Regions from separate parts of the Neorhizobium phenanthreniclasticum genome, predicted to be linked through region 3. Evidence: predicted binding sites of a transcription regulator. Region 3 holds the regulator's gene; each other region holds the start of a gene.
The links. Region 3 encodes PhoB, which activates phosphate uptake and scavenging genes when phosphate is short. Its sites were predicted from a motif close to TGTCATNNANCTGTCAT; they were not measured.
Positions count from the first base shown of each region.

Region 1 (4,644 bases), on a different contig from region 3:
AAGATTTCCATGACGGTGCCGGTGATGTGATAGACTAGGATAACTTTGGCCTCGTCCCAGCTTTCCATCCTGAAGCGCAGAAACAGGAATTGGATTGCCAGTGCAGCGATGAACAGGAAATCGTAGCGGTAAAGCGCCCAGTCCGGCTGCCAGACGAGCTTGGTGACGAGCAGCAGGGTGAGCATAATCGCCGCGAACAGGCAGGCCCAGGCCTGTTTCAGGCCGAAAAGGATGAACTCGGAAAGCCACCAGGGAAGTGGCGCCAGCACACCGCGAACGAGAAGGCGCAGCGGTTCGAGATAAGGCCCCGTCTCATGCGCCGGAGGACGTTCTGGGGAACGCCGTTCCATCAGCTGTGGGCGAAGATGTCCGTCTCTTCCCAACCGAGCAGGTCAAGTTTTGCCCGGGTCGGCAGGAAGTCGAAACAGGCCTGGGCAAACTCGAGGCGTTTGTCGCGCACGAGCCGCTCGTTCAGTTTGTCGCGCAGTGCGTGCAGGTGCAGCACGTCGGAAGCGGCATATTCGAGCTGCGCCGGCGAGAGTACCTCCGCAGCCCAATCGGACTGCTGCTGCGCTTTCGACACGTCGATATCGAGCAGTTCCTTGAGGTTGTCCTTGAGGCCGTGCCGGTCGGTATAGGTGCGTGTCAGGCGCGAGGCGATCTTGGTGCAGAAGGCGGGTGTCGTGGTCACCCCGAATGTTTGAAACAGAACGGCGATATCGAAACGGCCGTAGTGGAAGATCTTCTGCCGGGACGGATCGGCAAGCATGGCGACAAGGTTCGGCGCTTCTCTTTGGCCTGCAGCGATGCGGATCACGTCGGCGGAGCCATCGCCCGGCGAAAGCTGCACGACACAGAGCCGGTCGCGGCGCGGAACGAGGCCGAGTGTTTCCGTATCGATGGCGATAGCACCCGTGTAGCGGGCTGCATCAGCCGCCGGAATATCGCCTTCATGATATCGAATCTCTGCCATGTCCGTCTCCGTCGCCTATGTTCGGCCATCCGCTATAGACCACGTTTTTCGCCAAGGATACCGTCATCTTCGGGAGGGGGAGGCCCGGACCGCCGAAAAGCCTGCTGCCGAGCGACAAGTTCAAGCCTGAGCAAATACTCAGCTTTGCGCTGAATGCATTGCTGCATTGCAACAGAATGGATTGGCACGCTTAATCGATTATCCTATATCAATAGTCATCGAGCGACGCACTCCTCCTCCCAGTGTCGCTTGATACGGATCGACAACACCTCCTCCTCCCAGTTGTCGATCAAGTTTAAAGCCTGGCGCATCCTCCTCCCGCGCCAGGCTTTTCTATTTTCAGCCTTCTCCTCCGATACCCTTTGATCGACACGTTGTTGCGTCGGACGGACTCGTCCGGGTCCGCCGAACGATATGGCGATAACGTCACGTGCGTGTCACGGGCCGCCGATATAGCAATCCTCGCCTTCCCTTTTGAACTTTTCGTGAGGTTTACTATGCGCAAGCTTTTTGCTGCCCTGGTCGTTTCGACCGCACTCGCCGGTGCTGCCCAGGCCGCTACCGTCTATCCGCTGGATCGTGCGACGATCCTCGCCGGCTCCCCTTTCGACTTCAAGGTTGAGTTCAGCAGCGTCGTGAAGCCGGAGGACGTCAAGATCACCGTCAATGGCCAGGACTACAAGGCCGTTCTCGGCAAGGATGTCCAGTTCGTCGCCGAAGAGAAGGTGAAGGACAAGGTTGCCGGCTCTGCCGTCATCCTGCGCGGTCTGACGATTGCCAATGCAGGCGACTACAAGGTTGAGGTTTCCGCAGGCTCCGAAACGAAGAGCGTTACCTGGAACGTCTATAACACCGGTACGACCCCGAAGGCGAAGAACATCATCTTCATGCTTGGCGACGGTCTTTCCGTGGCGCACCGGACTGCCGCTCGCCTCATGTCCAAGGGGATGACCGAAGGCAAGGCCAACGGCCGCCTCAATATGGACGATCTCGATCGCATGGCCTTCATCGGCACCTCGGCAGCCGACTCGATCACCACCGACAGCGCCAATACCATGTCGGCCTACATGACCGGGCACAAGGGTGCCATCAATTCGCTCGGCGTCTACGCCGATCGCACCGCGGATACTCTGGACGATCCCCGCGTCGAGACCATCGGCGAGGCGCTGCGCCGTCAGACGAAGAAGTCGATCGGCATCGTCGCCACCTCGGAAATCGAAGATGCAACGCCGGCAGCCGTCGTGTCGCATACCCGTCGCCGCGACGACAAGGCAGAGATCGTCGGCATGATGCTCGACGTGAAGCCGGACGTTATTCTTGGCGGCGGATCCGCTTATTTCCTTCCGCAGGCGACGAATGGCTCCAAGCGCAAGGACGACAAGGACTATATCAAGATGTTCCAGGATGCAGGCTACAAGCTTGCGACCGACAAGAACGAACTGGCCGCCGCCACGAACGCGGACAAGATCCTCGGCCTCTTCCACACCGGCAACATGGATGTGGCCCTCGACCGGGAAATCCTCAAGAAGGGCACCGTCGGCAAGTTCCCCAATCAGCCGGGCCTCGTCGAAATGACGAAGACGGCGATCGATCAGCTCTCGAAGAACCCGGAAGGCTTCTTCCTGATGGTCGAGGCCGCCAACATCGACAAGATGACGCATCCGCTCGACAATGAACGTGCGGTCGTTGACACGATCGAATTCGATCAGGCGGTCGGTGTGGCCAAGGATTTCGTCGCCAGGAACCCGGATACCTTGCTCGTCGTGACCGGCGACCATACGCATGGCATCACCATTGTGGGCATGATCGACGATGATGCTGAAGGAACCGAAATGCGCGAGAAGGTCGGCGTGCGCGGCTTCCCGAACTATGTCGATGCCAACAAGGACGGTTATCCGGACAGCGTCGACGTGACGAAGCGTCTTGCCATGTTCGTCAGCAACTATCCGGACCATTACGAGACCTTCCGCCCGAAGCTCGACGGTCCGTTCAGCCCGGCTGTTCAGAACGACAAGAAGGAATACGTCGCGAACGAGGCGTACAAGGATGTTCCCGGCGCAGTCTTCGTCCAGGGCAACTTGCCGAAGGATGCGAGCTCGGGCGCCCATACGGTCGATGACGTGGTGCTGCAGGCAACCGGTCCCGCTTCGGAGAACTTCAAGGGCTACATGGAGCAGAGCGACGTCTACAAGGTCCTCGCCGACGCCTTCGCGCTCGGCGTGAAGCAGACGAACTAGAATGGCAATGGCGGCATGCCCATTTGGCGTGCCGCCTGCCGCTTCCTTTGGCCGCTTGCTTTGCCGGTCGGAAAGAAGAAGATAAGTAACGTGATCTGGATTGAGGGAGAGCGGCATGAAAAAGTCGTTTGGGGCGCAATTGAGCCGCCGTCGGACACTGGGTTTCGTGGCCGGTCTGCCATTGTTGATGATGGGGGGCAGGGGCGAAGCTTCCGATGACCTGACCTTTGATGAGCTCTACGGCAAGATCAGCGTTCTGGGGCTCGAATTCTCCGAAAAGGTAAAGGAGCTTGCCGGAAAGCCGGTTGCGATGCGCGGCTTCATGGCGCCACCGCTGAAAGCAGAAGCGCAATTTTTCGTGCTGACCGAAGTGCCCATGTCCATCTGCCCCTTTTGTTCGTCCGATTCCGATTGGCCCGACAATATCGTCGTCGTCTACCTCAACCGCAAACAGACCTTCACACAGCCGAACGAGACGATCGAGGTGCGCGGCACGCTTGAGGTCGGCTCATGGACCGATCCCGATACCGGGTTCGTCAGTCGCCTGAGAATCCGCGACGCCGCATACCAGGCGGTCTGAACATGCTTTCGTTGCGCATTGATGACCTGATCAAGTCGTTTCCCGGGCTGGATGGCCCCGTCCTTCGGATAGATTCCCTGGCATTCTCTCCCGGAGATCGAGTTGCCGTGACCGGCGGCTCCGGTTCCGGCAAGAGCACATTCATCAATGTCGTTACCGGTTTGGAACGGGTTACGACCGGCAAGGTCGTCTGGAACGGGCGAGATATCGCTCGGCTCTCGGAAACATCGCGCGATCGCTGGCGGGCTGAGCATGTCGGCCTCGTCATGCAGGATTTCCACTTGTTCCCGGGCCTTTCCGCCGTTGAGAACGTGCTTCTGCCGGCGCGGCTTGCGCGCGTCGCCGATGCGGCGATGGTCACCCGGGCCCATGAATTGTTGAAGACCGTTGGCCTTTCCCGGCCGGATCAGAAGATCGAGACGATGTCGCGCGGCGAGATGCAGCGCGTGGCGATCGCCCGCGCGCTTCTGCGCAAGCCGGGCGTGATCGTTGCCGATGAACCGACTGCAAGTCTGGATGCGGAGGCGGGCGAGACCGTCGGCCGGCTGCTGCTCGACATGGCAGCGGAGACGAAGAGTACGCTGATCGTAGTTTCACACGACCAACGCCTGACCGATCGGCTGGATCGTCGCCTCACCCTCCGTGCCGGACGTATCGTCGCCGATAGCATGCGTGAAGAGGTGGCGGCATGATTCGCTTCATCCTGTCCGATCTGCGCCGTCTCTGGGCCGGTGCCGCCGTCGTGATACTCCTCGTGGCGCTTGCGACGGCGCTGGGCGTCACCGTCACGCTGCAAGAGCGGGCTTTGCGTCTGGGCAGTGCCCGGGCGGCGGACAAGTTCGACCTCGTCATCG
Region 1 is NZ_JBEAAL010000027.1:23,087-27,730, reverse strand. It holds gene ABK249_RS26415 (DUF817 domain-containing protein) at 1-350, opposite strand, end outside; gene ABK249_RS26410 (ribonuclease D) at 350-973, opposite strand; gene ABK249_RS26405 (alkaline phosphatase) at 1,471-3,210, shown strand; gene ABK249_RS26400 (hypothetical protein) at 3,326-3,790, shown strand; gene ABK249_RS26395 (ABC transporter ATP-binding protein) at 3,793-4,482, shown strand; gene ABK249_RS26390 (ABC transporter permease) at 4,479-4,644, shown strand, end outside.
Region 1: a site for PhoB is predicted at 1,398-1,414, ahead of ABK249_RS26405 (alkaline phosphatase). Genes of this name have one in related genera too.

Region 2 (4,644 bases), on a different contig from region 3:
ACCTCGGACGTGCTTGACAGCTGGAATATTGCCGCGGCGCCGGAACCGGGGCCCGACGAGGCGCGCGTCTTGAAAACCATCCGCGTTTTCGACGCGCAGGGCCGGATCGTCCGCTGGCCGGGCAAGCGCTCGCAGCAGGAGTTGTGCCTGTGGTTCCTGTGGTCGAAAATCCCGCGTGGCCGCACGTTTACGGAGCGCGAGATCAGCGAGTTCCTGAACACGCTGCACCTCTTCGGCGACGCGGCACTTCTGCGCCGCGACCTTTTCGACCTCGGCCTCGTGACGCGCAAGCGGGACGGCAGCGATTATCGCCGCATCGAAAAGAAGCCGGTACCGGAGCTGAAGCTGCTCCTGCAACGGGTCGACAGCGGAAAGGCGGAAGCGGCCTGATAAGCGCCTTTAGAGGTCGACCGTACCCCGGATGCAGGTGACGACATCTCCACCGATCCAGATGTCATCACCATCCCGTTGTACTTGGACCCGACCCGCCCGGCCGAGAGCCGTTCCCTGGGCGGCGACATAGCTTTCAGGGGCGATGCCGCTGCCGATCAGCCATTGGGCGAAGCCGGCGTTCAAGCTGCCGGTAACCGGATCCTCAGTGCCCCGATTGCTGAACGCACGTACTTCGAATTCCGCATCGTCTCCGTCCGTCCCGGGATCGAAGCGACCGATCACGCCGACGCGAAATCCGGCGAGCGCGCTATAATCTGGCCGGATGGCAAGCACGTCCGCGCGGGACGACAGGAGAATGCCGATCCAGTCCGGCCCGTTATCCAGCCAGTTGGCATCCTTTATCCCCGCTATCGGCATGCCGAGGCCGCGAGCGATGCGATCGACCAGCGCCGGATCGACCGGGCCGCTGCGCTGCAGGGGAGGTGCGGCGAAAGCAAGCTGTCTGCCGTTGCGACGGATATGCACCAGTCCGGCGCCGCATTCCTGGATGATGTCGCCATCCGGAGGCTGGCCGGTCTGAGACAACCAAACATGGCAACTGCCGAGCGTCGGATGACCGGCAAAAGGCAGCTCCTGCTTCGGAGTGAATATCCGTGCGCGGTAATGCGCCCTGGGATCGGTCGGTTTCAGCAGGAAGGTGGTCTCGCTGAGGTTGGTCCAGTTGGCGAAAGCCTGCATCTGCTCGTCCGTCAGCACATCCGCGCCGACGACCACTGCGAGCGGATTGCCTCGCATCGGCTCGCTGGAAAATACGTCGACCTGCAGGAAGGGAAACGTGGGCATCGCCATCTGGACCTATGGAATCGGATTTCCTTCAAAGGGGGACGGCAGCTCGAGGGCTGCCGTGGCATTCCAACATCTTCGATCGGCGTTACAGCACCAGCCGGAACTTCGCAAAACCGTTCTCGCCGTCGCCGGCATCCTCGATCTTGGCGCCCTTGATCTCGCCGGCGAACTGACGGGCTTTGGGGCCGGTCTCGAAGATCGCCGTCGTTCCCGGCAGCGGCTTGAACGACCAGTTGGCGTCTGCCGAGGGGTTGATCGTGCCCTGTTCGACGATATAGCGGACGACAACGTCGCGGTTGGTGTCAGGCGCCACGAAAATCACCTTGTCGCCGGCGATTTCCGGGAACTTGCCGCCGCCGCCGGCGCGGTAGTTGTTGGTGGCGACCACGAACTTCTGAGCCGGATCGATTGGCTTGCCGTCGAACTGCAAATCGACGATGCGGTGGGCATCCGGATTGATCAGCTTGCCGTCCTTGTCGAAGCGGGCCGGCTGCGACAGGTCGATCTGGTAGGTGACGCCGTCGATGACGTCATAATTGTAGGACGGGAAGGCGCTGTTGAGCAGCGCCGCGTCCTTGGCGCCGGCCTCGACCTGGTTGAACATGCCGGCCGACATTTCCAGCCAGTTCTTCACCTGCTCGCCGGTGATCAGCACGGCCTGCACTGTGTTCGGATAAAGATAGAGGTCGGCGACGTTCTTGATGGCGATATCGCCTGCCGGTACGTCGGTGAAATATTCCGCGCCGCCACGGCCGCCGGCCTTGAAGGGAGCCGCCGCGGAGAGGACGGGATAGTCCTTGTACGGGCCTTCCTTCAGCATGTCCTTGATGTACCAGGTCTGGGCGTTCGAGACGATCTGCACCGACGGATCGTCGGCGACCAGCGCGAAATAGGAATAGAGCGGCGCGGATGTCTTGCCGACCGGGCGGCGGACATAGGCGAGCGTCGCCTCGTGCTCGTCCTTGACGGCAGCGGTGACCTCCGCCTTGTCCTTCACGTCCGCGACGATCTTGCGATTCTCGTCGCGATGATAGATCGGCCGGGCCTCCGTGGTGAAGTCGACGATCTTCCAGCTCTTGCCGTCCTTTTCCAGCAGCAGGTCGATGAGGCCCATATGCGAGCCCCAGAAGCCGCCCATGACGGCCGGCTTGCCCATCAGCGTGCCCTTCTTGATGTCTGCGCCGGTAATGCCTTCAAAATCCTTCGGGCCGGGGAATACGAGGTGCTGGTGGCCGGTAAAGACCGCATCGATGCCATCGACGCCCGCCAGATAAAGCGAGGCGTTTTCCATTCGGTCGCTCAACCCGCTGCCGTCGATGCCGGAGTGGGACAGCGCGATGACGATATCGGCGCCTTCCTCCTTCATGACAGGCACCCAGGCCTTGGCGGCGTCGACGATGTCGCGGGTCTGAGCCTTGCCCTCGAGGTTCTTGGCGTCCCAGACCATGATCTGCGGCGGTACGAAGCCGATGAAGCCGACCTTGACCGGGCTTGTCGCGCCGGAGCCGTCACGGATCTGCTTCTCGACGATCACGTAGGGCTTCAGGAAGAGCTCGTCCTGCTTCGGGTCTGAGGCGAGCTGGCCCTTGGTCAGGTTGGCGCAGACGCAAGGGAAGCCGGAGCCGGCGAGCACCTTGAACATGAAGTCGAGGCCATAGTTGAATTCGTGGTTGCCGAGCGTGCCGGCATCGTAACCGAGCACGTTCATCGCCTTGACGACCGGATGCACGTCGCCATCCTTCATCCCGCGCTCATAGGCGATGTAGTCGCCCATCGGATTACCCTGCAGGAAGTCGCCATTGTCGATCAGCATGGAATTGCCGGCCTCGGCGCGGATCGCGTCGATGATCGAGGCGGTGCGGGCAAGGCCAAGCGTATCGTTCGGCTTGTCGGCGTAATAATCGTAGGGGAAGACGTGAACGTGGATATCGGTCGTTTCCATGATGCGCAGATGCGCCTGGTTGGCGGCTGCCCGGGCGGCGAACGGGTGCAGCATCACGAGCGCCGAAGACGCAGCGATCCCGCCGAGAAGTGAACGGCGGGTCATGGGTTGAAAGCCGGCTAGAAACGACATGGATATCTCCCTCTGGGGTCTTTTGCGAGATCAGCTTAGCGCAATCGCACGCGCTTGCATCAGTAAAATGACAGGGGAAATCGCATGGTTCGCCGATGGTCGGCGAACGCGCCGACCTTGCGATGTCACCGGGCGATGACTGGTCTGATTTCCTTGTGGAAGAAGCGGAAACAGGAGGAGACCTGGGCCGCTGCATTCGAGTTCGGCCGGAACTGGATGCCGAGACGGCCGCGGTGGCACCATTTCACCGTGCCTTCCAGAATGCCGAGTTCTTCGCTTTCGATCTTGACCGGGCTACCGTTGGCAGCGTGAAACGGTCCGCCGAGGTCGAGCGCCATGCCGGTGGCGGAAAGATCGACGACGCGCCCCTTTGCCTGCTGATGATAATATTTGACCGTGCCATAGATGCGCGTCTTCTGGCGGGCTGCGCTGCGGGTCTTCATCCCGATGGTCTTGCTGAGCATGACATCCCTCAATTGCCGTTCTCAGCCAAACTCCATATCAGGGACAGGTTGAGGCGCGTTTAGGGTGATCCGTAAAAGTCGAGCGATTCCGGTCACAGTCCCACATTGGGACGGTCGATGATCTCGCGCAGCGCGAAGCTCGAATTGATCTTCACCACGTGGGGCAGGGCCGATAGCCAGTCGCGGTGGATACGCTCGTAATCCTCAAGATCCTTGGCCGCGACGCGCAGGATATAGTCGTATTCGCCCGACATCAGGTAGCAGACGAGCACGTTGGGGCAGAGCTTCACCGCCGCCTCGAATTCGGCGAGCGTCTTGGCGAACTGGCCCGACAGCGAAATATGCACGATCACCATCATCTTGTAGTCGAGCGCCTTGTTGGAAAGGCGTGCGTGATAGCCGCTGATCGTGCCGTTCTTTTCAAGGATATCGAGCCGTCGCGAGCAGGCGGAAGGCGACAGGCCGACACGCTGGGCCAGGTCCGCATTGGAGATGCGGCCATTGTCCTGAAGCGTTCGCATGATCGCAAGATCGATGGTATCCAGGTTGCCCATTCGAATATCCTTCGAAAATCTCTTTCAAGACGCAATAATCCGCGAAAAATGGTATTTCCGCAATTCCTCTTCGCAAGGACATTTCACCGATTCTCTGGTTTTCTGGATTTGGGAACGTCAACCGGCGAAAGCCGCCAAACTGAGAGGAACGCTGTATGCGTGTCGGGTGCCCGAAGGAAATCAAAAACCATGAATATCGTGTGGGCCTGACGCCCGGCGCGGTGCGTGAATATGTGGCCCATGGCCACGAGGTCCTGATCGAAACCAAGGCGGGCGCCGGGATTGGCGCGGACGATGCCGCCTATGTCGCCGC
Region 2 is NZ_JBEAAL010000042.1:11,303-15,946, reverse strand. It holds gene ABK249_RS31175 (DUF2087 domain-containing protein) at 1-390, shown strand, start outside; gene ABK249_RS31170 (PhzF family phenazine biosynthesis protein) at 400-1,236, opposite strand; gene ABK249_RS31165 (bifunctional 2',3'-cyclic-nucleotide 2'-phosphodiesterase/3'-nucleotidase) at 1,325-3,313, opposite strand; gene ABK249_RS31160 (PilZ domain-containing protein) at 3,439-3,777, opposite strand; gene ABK249_RS31155 (Lrp/AsnC family transcriptional regulator) at 3,870-4,331, opposite strand; gene ald (alanine dehydrogenase) at 4,487-4,644, shown strand, end outside.
Region 2: a site for PhoB is predicted at 3,370-3,386, ahead of ABK249_RS31165 (bifunctional 2',3'-cyclic-nucleotide 2'-phosphodiesterase/3'-nucleotidase). Genes of this name have one in related genera too.

Region 3 (4,644 bases):
CGACGATGACGACGACGCCGACGAAAGCTCCACTCATGAATGAACCGAAGATTTCCGCCCGTAACGTGCAGGTTTATTACGGCGAAAAGCACGCCATCAAGGATGTCAATATCGATATCCGCCCTCGGTCCGTGACAGCCTTCATCGGTCCGTCGGGCTGCGGCAAATCGACGTTCCTGCGTTGCATCAACCGGATGAATGACACGATCGCCAACTGCCGTGTCGAGGGCAACATATCGATCGACTCGGAGAACATTTACGATCCCAAGGTGGACCCGGTTCAGCTGCGCGCCAAGGTCGGCATGGTGTTCCAGAAGCCGAACCCTTTCCCGAAGTCGATCTACGAGAACGTCGCCTATGGCCCGCGCATTCATGGTCTGGCGCGAAAGAAGTCGGAGCTGGACGATATCGTGTCTTCGGCCCTGCAGAAGGCAGGACTGTGGGGCGAGGTGAAGGATCGTCTCGACAGCCCAGGTACGGGCCTTTCCGGCGGTCAGCAGCAGCGCCTGTGCATTGCGCGCGCCGTTGCCGTCAGCCCGGAAGTGATCCTGATGGACGAACCCTGTTCGGCGCTCGATCCGATCGCCACCGCCAAGGTCGAGGAGCTGATCCACGAACTGCGCGAAAACTTCACGATCGTCATCGTGACGCACTCGATGCAGCAGGCGGCCCGCGTATCGCAACGCACTGCCATGTTCCATCTCGGAAACCTGGTTGAGGAGAACGATACCGACAAGATGTTCACCAATCCGGATGACCAGCGTACGCAGGACTACATCATGGGCCGCTTCGGCTGATCGCCGGTTGCGGGCCCTTTCTGACAATCTGAGGATAAGACCATGTCTTCGACACATATCCTGTCTGCCTATGACGACGAACTGAAATATCTGAGCCGCCGGATTTCGGAGATGGGCGGGCTTGCGGAGCAGATGTGCGCGGATGCAGTGCGGGCACTGGTCAATTCCGATGCCGCCCTTGCCCAGAAGGTGATCTCCGACGACGTGATCCTCGACCATGCCGAGCGCGATATCGGCGACAAGGCGATCGTGACGATCGCCCGCCGCCAGCCGGTTGCGGGCGACCTGCGCGACATCGTCGGATCGCTGCGCATCGCCTCCGATCTGGAGCGGGTCGGCGACCTCGGCAAGAACACTGCCAAGCGGGTGATCGCGGTGCAGGGCACCGGTGTGCCGCGCAAGCTCGCGCGCGGCATCGAGCACCTGTCGGACCTGGCGCTGACGCAGCTGAAGGAAGTGCTGGACGTCTATTCTAGCCGTTCGGCCGAGAAGGCGGAGGCGATCCGCATCCGCGACGAGGAAATCGACGCGATGTACACGTCCCTGTTCCGCGAGCTTTTGACCTACATGATGGAAGATCCGCGCAACATCACCACCTGCACGCATCTTCTGTTCTGTGCCAAGAACATCGAGCGTATCGGCGACCACGCCACCAACATCGCCGAGACGATCTACTACATGACGACCGGCGCCCAGCCGGAAGGCGAGCGTCCGAAGGACGATACGTCGAACACGCTCGGCGCGATCACGGAATAATGGCGCCGAATGACGATGGAATGGTGACGGAGCTAAGACGGAATGCAGCCGAAGATCGCGGTCGTGGAGGATGAGGAGGCGCTGAGCGTGCTTCTTCGCTACAACCTTGAAGCGGAAGGTTATGAGGTGGAGACGATTCTGCGCGGGGATGAAGCCGAGATCAGGCTTCAGGAACGCACGCCGGATCTTCTGATCCTCGACTGGATGTTGCCCGGTGTTTCCGGCATCGAACTCTGCCGGCGGCTGAGGATGCGGCCGGAGACGGAGCGACTGCCGATCATCATGCTGACGGCGCGCGGCGAGGAGAGCGAACGGGTCCGCGGGCTTGCGACCGGCGCCGATGACTATGTCGTAAAGCCGTTCTCGACGCCGGAACTGATGGCGCGAGTGAAGGCGATGCTGCGGCGCGCGCGTCCGGAAGTGCTGTCGAGCGTCCTGCGCTGCGGCGACATCGAGCTGGACCGGGAGACGCACAGGGTGCATCGCAAGAGCCGCGAAGTGCGGCTCGGCCCGACGGAGTTCCGGCTTCTGGAATTCCTGATGGCCGCGCCCGGCCGGGTCTTCTCGCGCTCGCAGCTTCTCGACGGGGTGTGGGGCCACGACATCTATGTGGACGAGCGCACCGTCGACGTGCATGTCGGACGCCTCAGGAAGGCGCTCAACTTCTCCAACATGCAGGATGTCATCCGCACCGTCCGCGGCGCCGGATACTCGATGGAAGGACACTAGGGAGAGCACCGCGATGGGAGCGCGAGTTGTCGTGGTGATCGATGGCGATGAAACGCTGCGCGAAGTGCTGCGGTTCTCCCTTGTCGATGAAGGTTTCGACGTGACGCTGCTTTCGGCGGGCTCCGAGCTGATGGAGCGGTTGGTTTCGAGCCTTCCCGATGTACTGGTGCTGAGTTCGTCCCTTCCGGGGCTGAATGGCATCGAGATCTGCCGAAGACTTCGTACCGAACCAGCAACGATGCGGGTGCCCGTGGTCCTGCTTGTTCCGGCGGAAAGCGAGAGCGACAGGCTGACGGGTCTCGCTGCCGGCGCGGATGACTGCCTCGTAGAGCCATTCCCCTCCGTCGAGCTTGCCATAAGGGTGAAGAACCTTCTTCGCCGCATGCATCCGAATCTTCTGAGCCATATGATCAGGGTCGGAGACCTGACCCTCGACCGCGAAGCACACAGGGTCCACAGGCAGAAGAAGGAAGTCAGGCTCGGCCCCACCGAGTTCCGGCTTCTCGAGTTCCTGATGCGGTATCCGGGACGGGTCTATTCGCGGACGGAGCTGAAAAGGTCGCTCTGGGGTGATGGTGCAACCGTGGACGAGCGCGCCGTCGACGTGCACATCGGTCGCCTCCGGAAGGGCATCAGCCTGGGCAAGGCTGACCAGGTGATCCGGACCGTCCGCGGAGCGGGCTACGCCCTCGGCGACGTCTGAATTTTCTCGCGATCGTTGGAAGGCCTATGCTGCTTTTCTTTAGGGCTTCGCCGAGGGGCCTGCATCTCCTGTTTGTCGTGTCTTGTCAGGCCTGCGAACCACCGAAAGGTCCAGCTGCTGGTCTTGTTGCTCTGTAGCGGGCGAAGGCGATCGCTCCGAACAGGCCGACGGCCGCCGCGCCTCCCAGAATGCTGATCGATACTGCCTGGCCGACCCCCCAAGTTCCCAGCATGACAGCGAACGCAAAGGGGGCAAGTGCTGAGGAAAACTGGCGTGCGGCGGTCACCCAGCCGAGCCGTGCGCCATAACCGTGCCTTCCGAAAAGCTCCAGTGGAAGCGTTCCCCCGACGATGCTTGCGAGCCCCGATCCCAGACCGAACAGGATCGCGAATGCGATGAGACCGGGGAGCCACGGACTTGTCGCCATCAGGACGATAAGGGCGACGGCGAGCAATCCCGCGGAGATCACGGCGAGCACCGTCTGTGACAAGCGCCCTCCGAAGATCATGTTCAGGAGGCGGCTGGCGACCTGCGAGGGACCGAAGAGGGTGGAGACCATGAGGCCTGCCGTGCCAAGCCCAAGTGCTGTCAGCAGCGGAACCATGTGGACCAGCACGGAGGCCAGCACGAATCCTTCCAGGGCAAAGCCCGCAAGCATCAGAATAAAGACGCCACTGAACGCGGGGCCGGCTTCAGGCTGAACGGCCATCGCTCCGGATTGATTTACTGATGCCCGTGGTTCGGGCACGTCGCGGGGCAGTCTCCCGACCCACCAATGGATCGGAAGGCACACGGCGATATTCAGGATCGCGAAGACGAGGTAGATCTCACGCCAGCCGAGATAGTCATGCAGTGTTGCCGTGAGCGGCCAGAAGAGCGTTGATGCGAATCCCGCGATCAGCGTCAGATGGGTTATGCTGCGCTGTGGCTTGCTGCCTCCAACCTGCACGATCGCTGCAAATGCCGTGCTGTAGAGAACGAAGCTGGAGGCGATCTCCATTGCGACGAGTGAAATACCGAACGTCGTCGCATTCGGCGATGCGGCCGCGCAGCCAAGCGAGATGGCGGCAGCAAGCGAACCGGGGACCATGAGCCGGCCGGCTCCGAACCGGTCCGCCCAGTTTCCCGCTCTCGGTGCGAACAGTCCGCCAACCAGCAGCGCCACCGATAGCAGCCCGAAAAGCCTGTCTTGTTGGATGGAGAAGTCTCGTGCCATGTCCGGCGCGAGGATGCTGAAGGAATAATAAAGGGTACCGTAGCCGATGATCTGTGTTGCGCCGAGCGCCCAGATCAGGCGCGCGGGAGCTTTCCGCTCGGTCATTCTGCAGGTTCCACATCGTTCCGTTCCACCGCAGTGGATGTACCACAGCCACAACCAGCTTTGCCATCAGTCTTGGCCTTCATGTCGGCGATGCAGCACGCGTCGACTTCAGAAAGAGCAGGACCACCGCAGCAGCCACCGGACGCTGCCTCTGCGAGCACTGGATTGGTTACGCTGCAGACACCGGTTTCCGGGAGAACGAGATGCACCTCGCGGGCGGCGTTGCTGTCGCCTGCGAGTTCCGCCACGGCCGAGCGGACCTGCTCGTACCCCGTTGCCATGAGAAATGTCGGCGCGCGCCCATAGGATTTCGAACCGACGATGAAGAAGCCGGGTTC
Region 3 is NZ_JBEAAL010000009.1:33,670-38,313, reverse strand. It holds gene pstB (phosphate ABC transporter ATP-binding protein PstB) at 6-797, shown strand; gene phoU (phosphate signaling complex protein PhoU) at 840-1,553, shown strand; gene phoB (phosphate regulon transcriptional regulator PhoB) at 1,596-2,282, shown strand; gene ABK249_RS14405 (winged helix-turn-helix domain-containing protein) at 2,296-2,985, shown strand; gene arsK (arsenite efflux MFS transporter ArsK) at 3,071-4,306, opposite strand; gene ABK249_RS14395 (FAD-dependent oxidoreductase) at 4,303-4,644, opposite strand, start outside.

Region 4 (4,644 bases), on a different contig from region 3:
CGTCTCCTTCTCGGCGGAAGAAGCCGGCGAACTCGGCCTGAAGCTCGGCGACACCGTCACTGTCAATGTACTCGGCCGCAACATCACGGCTCGCATCGCCAATTTACGCCAGGTGGAATGGGAATCGCTCTCCATCAACTTCGTGATGGTCTTCTCGCCCAATACCTTCCGTGGCGCTCCGCATGCCTGGCTCGCCACGCTGACCGATCCCTCCGCCACGGCTCAGCAGGAGGCCTCTATCCTCCGGGCCGTGACCAATGCCTATCCGACCATCACCAGCGTCAGGGTGAAGGACGCGATCGACATTGTCGACCGGCTCGTCGGTCAGCTGGCGACGGCGATCCGCGCCGCAGCGGCTGTCGCGCTCATCGCCTCGGTCCTGGTTCTGTCCGGCGCCCTCGCCGCGGGCAACCGGGCCCGCACCCATGATGCCGTCATCCTCAAGACCCTCGGCGGCACCCGTAACATGCTGATGCGCGCCTTCAGCTACGAATACATGATCCTGGGCGCCGCGACCGCCGTCTTCGCCCTTTTCGCCGGCGGCATCTCTGCCTGGTTCGTCGTGAGCCGCATCATGAAGATACCGTCGGCCTTCCTGCCCGATGTCGCAGTCGTCACGCTCGTTGTCTCACTGGTCCTGACGGTCGGAATCGGGCTTGCAGGCACCTGGCGCATCCTCGGCCAAAAGGCCGCGCCGGTCCTTCGGGAGCTCTGATTCAAGCATCGGTAGCATTTTCCGTTAACTCTCGGATCAAATTACTGTCAAAGCGTCCCATAGGTTGCTAAATCGCCGCTTTGGTTTGCGTTTTCGCTTCTCACGCCTCTTGTATGTAAATCGATCTCACATCATATTGACAGCAGGCTTGCTGGAGCTCCGCAGCGGCGCCTGGGTCTGTTGAAAAAGGGGGCCCGACACCGTGAATAATTCCGGAGCTTAAAGAGGAAACAATGGCTGACTTCAACAACTACCAGAACCGAATGGCGCAGACCCGCGCCCAATCCGGTGCCATGATCGACGAAGGCCTTCGCGCCTACATGCTCAGGGTTTATAACCTGATGGCTCTCGGTCTGGCGATCACCGGTGTAGCTGCCTATGGCACCTACGCTCTGGCGGTTTCCAATCCGGCCTTCGCCCAGCTTCTCTATGCTTCTCCGCTCAAGTGGGTGGTCATGCTGGCTCCGCTGGCGATGGTCTTCTTCCTGAGCTTCCGCGTCCATAAGATGAGCGTCCCGGCTGCGCAGATGACCTTCTGGATCTATGCCGCGCTGATGGGCCTGTCGCTGTCCTCGATCTTCCTAGTCTTCACCGGCCAGAGCATCGTCCAGACCTTCTTCGTCACCGCGGCCTCGTTCGGCGCCCTGTCGCTCTACGGCTACACGACCAAGAAGAGTTTGTCCGGCTTCGGCTCGTTCCTGATCATGGGCCTCTTCGGTCTGATCATCGCCTCGATCGTGAACATCTTCCTGCAGTCCTCTGCGATGGGCTTTGCCATCTCGGTGATCGGCGTCCTGATCTTCGCAGGTCTTACCGCCTACGATACGCAGAAGATCAAGGAAATGTATTATGATGGTGACGAGGTCGCAGTCATGGGCCGCAAGGCGATCATGGGCGCCCTGACGCTCTACCTCGACTTTATCAACCTCTTCATGTTCATGCTGCAGTTCCTCGGCAATCGCGAAGAATAACGGCGTGGAACAAGAACTGAAAAAGCGGCCTGCGGGCCGCTTTTTTATTGCCCGCTCGCGCGCCTCGGCATAGGTTCGATCGTCACCTTCCACAAACCCGCCCGCCAATGACCTTCCGCCTCCGCGACGCTACAGAAGCCGATCTTCCCGCCATCACCGAAATCTATCGCGACAGCGTGCTGAACGGCATCGCGAGTTACGAGATCATCCCGCCCGACCAGGCCGAGATGACGAGCCGTTACGAGGCGATCAGGGCCAGGGCCTATCCCTATATCGCCGCCGAAGATGAGGAAGGCACGCTTCTCGGCTATGCCTACGCTTCGGCCTTCCGGACCCGCCCCGCCTATCGCTGGCTGGTGGAGGATTCGATCTACCTCGCTCCGGCAGCCCGTGGCCGGGGCGTGGGAAAGGCGCTTCTGCGAGAACTGCTCGCCCGTTGCACCGCTCTCGGCTTCCGGCAGATGGTGGCCGTCATCGGTGGCGCGAGCCCGGCTTCCGTAGCACTGCATCAAAGCCTCGGCTTCGAACTGACCGGCACGCTCAAGGGCACCGGCTTCAAGCACGGCAGATGGTTGGACACGGTAATGATGCAGATTGCACTGGGCGAAGGTACCACGACCAGCCCCGACCCGGCTGTTTATCCCGGGACGCTCTTCACCGAATAGATCAGTCGATGAGCTTCAGCATCTTGTCGAAGACCCTGAGGACCTGCGGCAGTTCGTGGCCGCGCTTCAGGGTCATACCGTGCGTATTGAGCACACAGTAGGCGCCCTGCTTGTTGGCCAGTTTGGGATTCTTCTCGATCCGGAAGAGCGGCGTCTCGCCCGACCGTTTAAAGATGGAAAAGACCGCCCGATCCTTGAGGTGGTCGATCGCGTAATCCTTCCACTCCCCTTCTCCGACCATGCGGCCGTAGATTTTTAAGATCGCGTCAAGCTCGCGCCGGTGAAACGTCACCGGAGCTGGATCGCGGCTCTGCCGGTATTCGCTGAGATTGACGACGACGGCTGCATCCTGGGATCTTTCTCCCCCGGGCAATTCCGGCTGATCGGTCATCAAGGCTCCCAAATCACTAGATGTCGGAGATGTGACAGTGTGCCCGAGAGCCTTAAAAAATCAACCCCGGGCCGAAGCCAGCCTCATGCGCGTTCATACGTTTTTATTCTTGCCCCATTTCGAACAAAACAGTGCCCGATTTCGAAGCGAGATTGCTCCGCGTTGGTTGGCGCGATTTCAGCGCCATATGGCCCGGTCTGGTGCATTGACCCTTACCCCCAGCCCCCCAATGTTCCTGGACCGGGCCGCCGACACCTTATTCCGAAAAGCACAGTGAGCCGACGAACCGCTTCGCGGTCAGTATTTCTTGCGGCCGGCCATCAGGATCGTTGCGCCGAGGATTGCCGCCGGCTCACCACCCGGACCGGACGTCTGTAACAGGATTGCGCAGCCGTCTTTCTTGGACTTGCCCATCAGCTTGCCCGGCAGCGTGAGTTTCATGCTCTGGCCGTTCCACGTCCCGACCGACTGCACGTCATAGACGCTGTGCCAGTAGTCCATGGTCTTGCCGCTGTTCTCGCCCTTTGTGATTTCCACCTGCTGACGTTTTGTGAAATAGGCGACGACGACATCGGCCTGCCCCTTGCCTCCGCCGATCTCGATCTCGATCTCGTCGCCGCGCATGGCAGCCGTGACCGGTACGATGAGCCCTTTGTCCGTCTCGCGGAGTTCCTTCACCTTGCCGTTTATGATGGAGAGATCCTTGCCCTTGACGTGATCCCGACCGTTGATGACCGCCTGCGGCGTATAAACGCCGCTGCGGCCGAATGTCTTGGCATAGCCGTATTGCCGCTCGGTGTTTTCCTTCGAGCTCAGCGTGTCGGTCCAGCCGAGATAGTTCCAATAGTCCACGTGATAGGAGAGCGCGATGATATCGCCCTGCGCCACCAGCTCACCTAAAGTGGCGTCCGCCGGAGGGCACGAGGAACAACCTTGAGACGTGAAAAGTTCGACCACGCCCTTCGGCGCCCTTACCTCCCCCGCCGGAGCGACGCCCGCATAAAGCAGGCCCGCAAGCACGATAATGGAGCGGAGACGGAACAGCATGGGTGGCAGACCTTTTTATCAGGGCAACTGTTATCCACGATTGCCCCTGGTGATCAAGAACAATCGAATGGCCTGGAGGATCGGATGGCGGAAGGTAACCGTCCCGCCCCCTCAAGAGAAAGTCACGAAGGGGTGAGGACCGGATAATTGATCGGCTTTGTCAGCGGCGATTGTGGGCATGCCACACCTTCCTCCACAGGTCCCGGCAAAGTCAGATCAGTTTCAGCAGCCCTTGGGTGAAATAGACGGCTCCGATGCCGGTGACGATCCAGCGCGTCCAGGCGCGGAAATTCTGATCCGTCATTCTCTGCAGGATGTCGTTGCCAGCGCGCGTGCCGAGGATGGCGATTGGCGCGGCGATCAGGATCGAGATCCAGTCGGTCGGCGGCAGTGCGGTTGCCGCGTTCCAGTAGAACGCCACCTTTGTTGCATGCGAGGCGACCTGCACCGCGGCTTTGGTGGCGATTACCTTGCGCCGGTCCATCATCGTTCGGATGAAGAAGATGTCGATCGTCGGACCGGAAACGCCAACGCCCACGGTCAATGCTCCGGCGATCAACCCGCAGATGAGGGCGTGGTGAGGCTTGGACGCATCGAGTTGCAGCTTCGAGACCGGCAGCCAGACGAGGATCGGCATCAGGCCGATCGCGATCGATACGACGATGATATCCGGCTGATAGTCGACGATCAAAAGGATGATACTCGATATGACGAGGCCCAGGCCGAGGATACCGAGGATCCTGTAGTCGATATAGGCGCGGGAGAACCAGGCGCGCGAGCCGTTGGACACCATCTGGATGACGCCATGGATGGCGATTGCGGTCCCGACGGGAAACAGGAAGAGCAGCACCCAAA
Region 4 is NZ_JBEAAL010000003.1:157,740-162,383, reverse strand. It holds gene ABK249_RS06910 (ABC transporter permease) at 1-715, shown strand, start outside; gene ABK249_RS06905 (Bax inhibitor-1/YccA family protein) at 949-1,686, shown strand; gene ABK249_RS06900 (GNAT family N-acetyltransferase) at 1,794-2,351, shown strand; gene ABK249_RS06895 (DUF2794 domain-containing protein) at 2,353-2,742, opposite strand; gene ABK249_RS06890 (DUF1223 domain-containing protein) at 3,040-3,789, opposite strand; gene ABK249_RS06885 (sulfite exporter TauE/SafE family protein) at 4,001-4,644, opposite strand, start outside.
Region 4: a site for PhoB is predicted at 2,763-2,779, ahead of ABK249_RS06895 (DUF2794 domain-containing protein). Genes of this name have one in related genera too.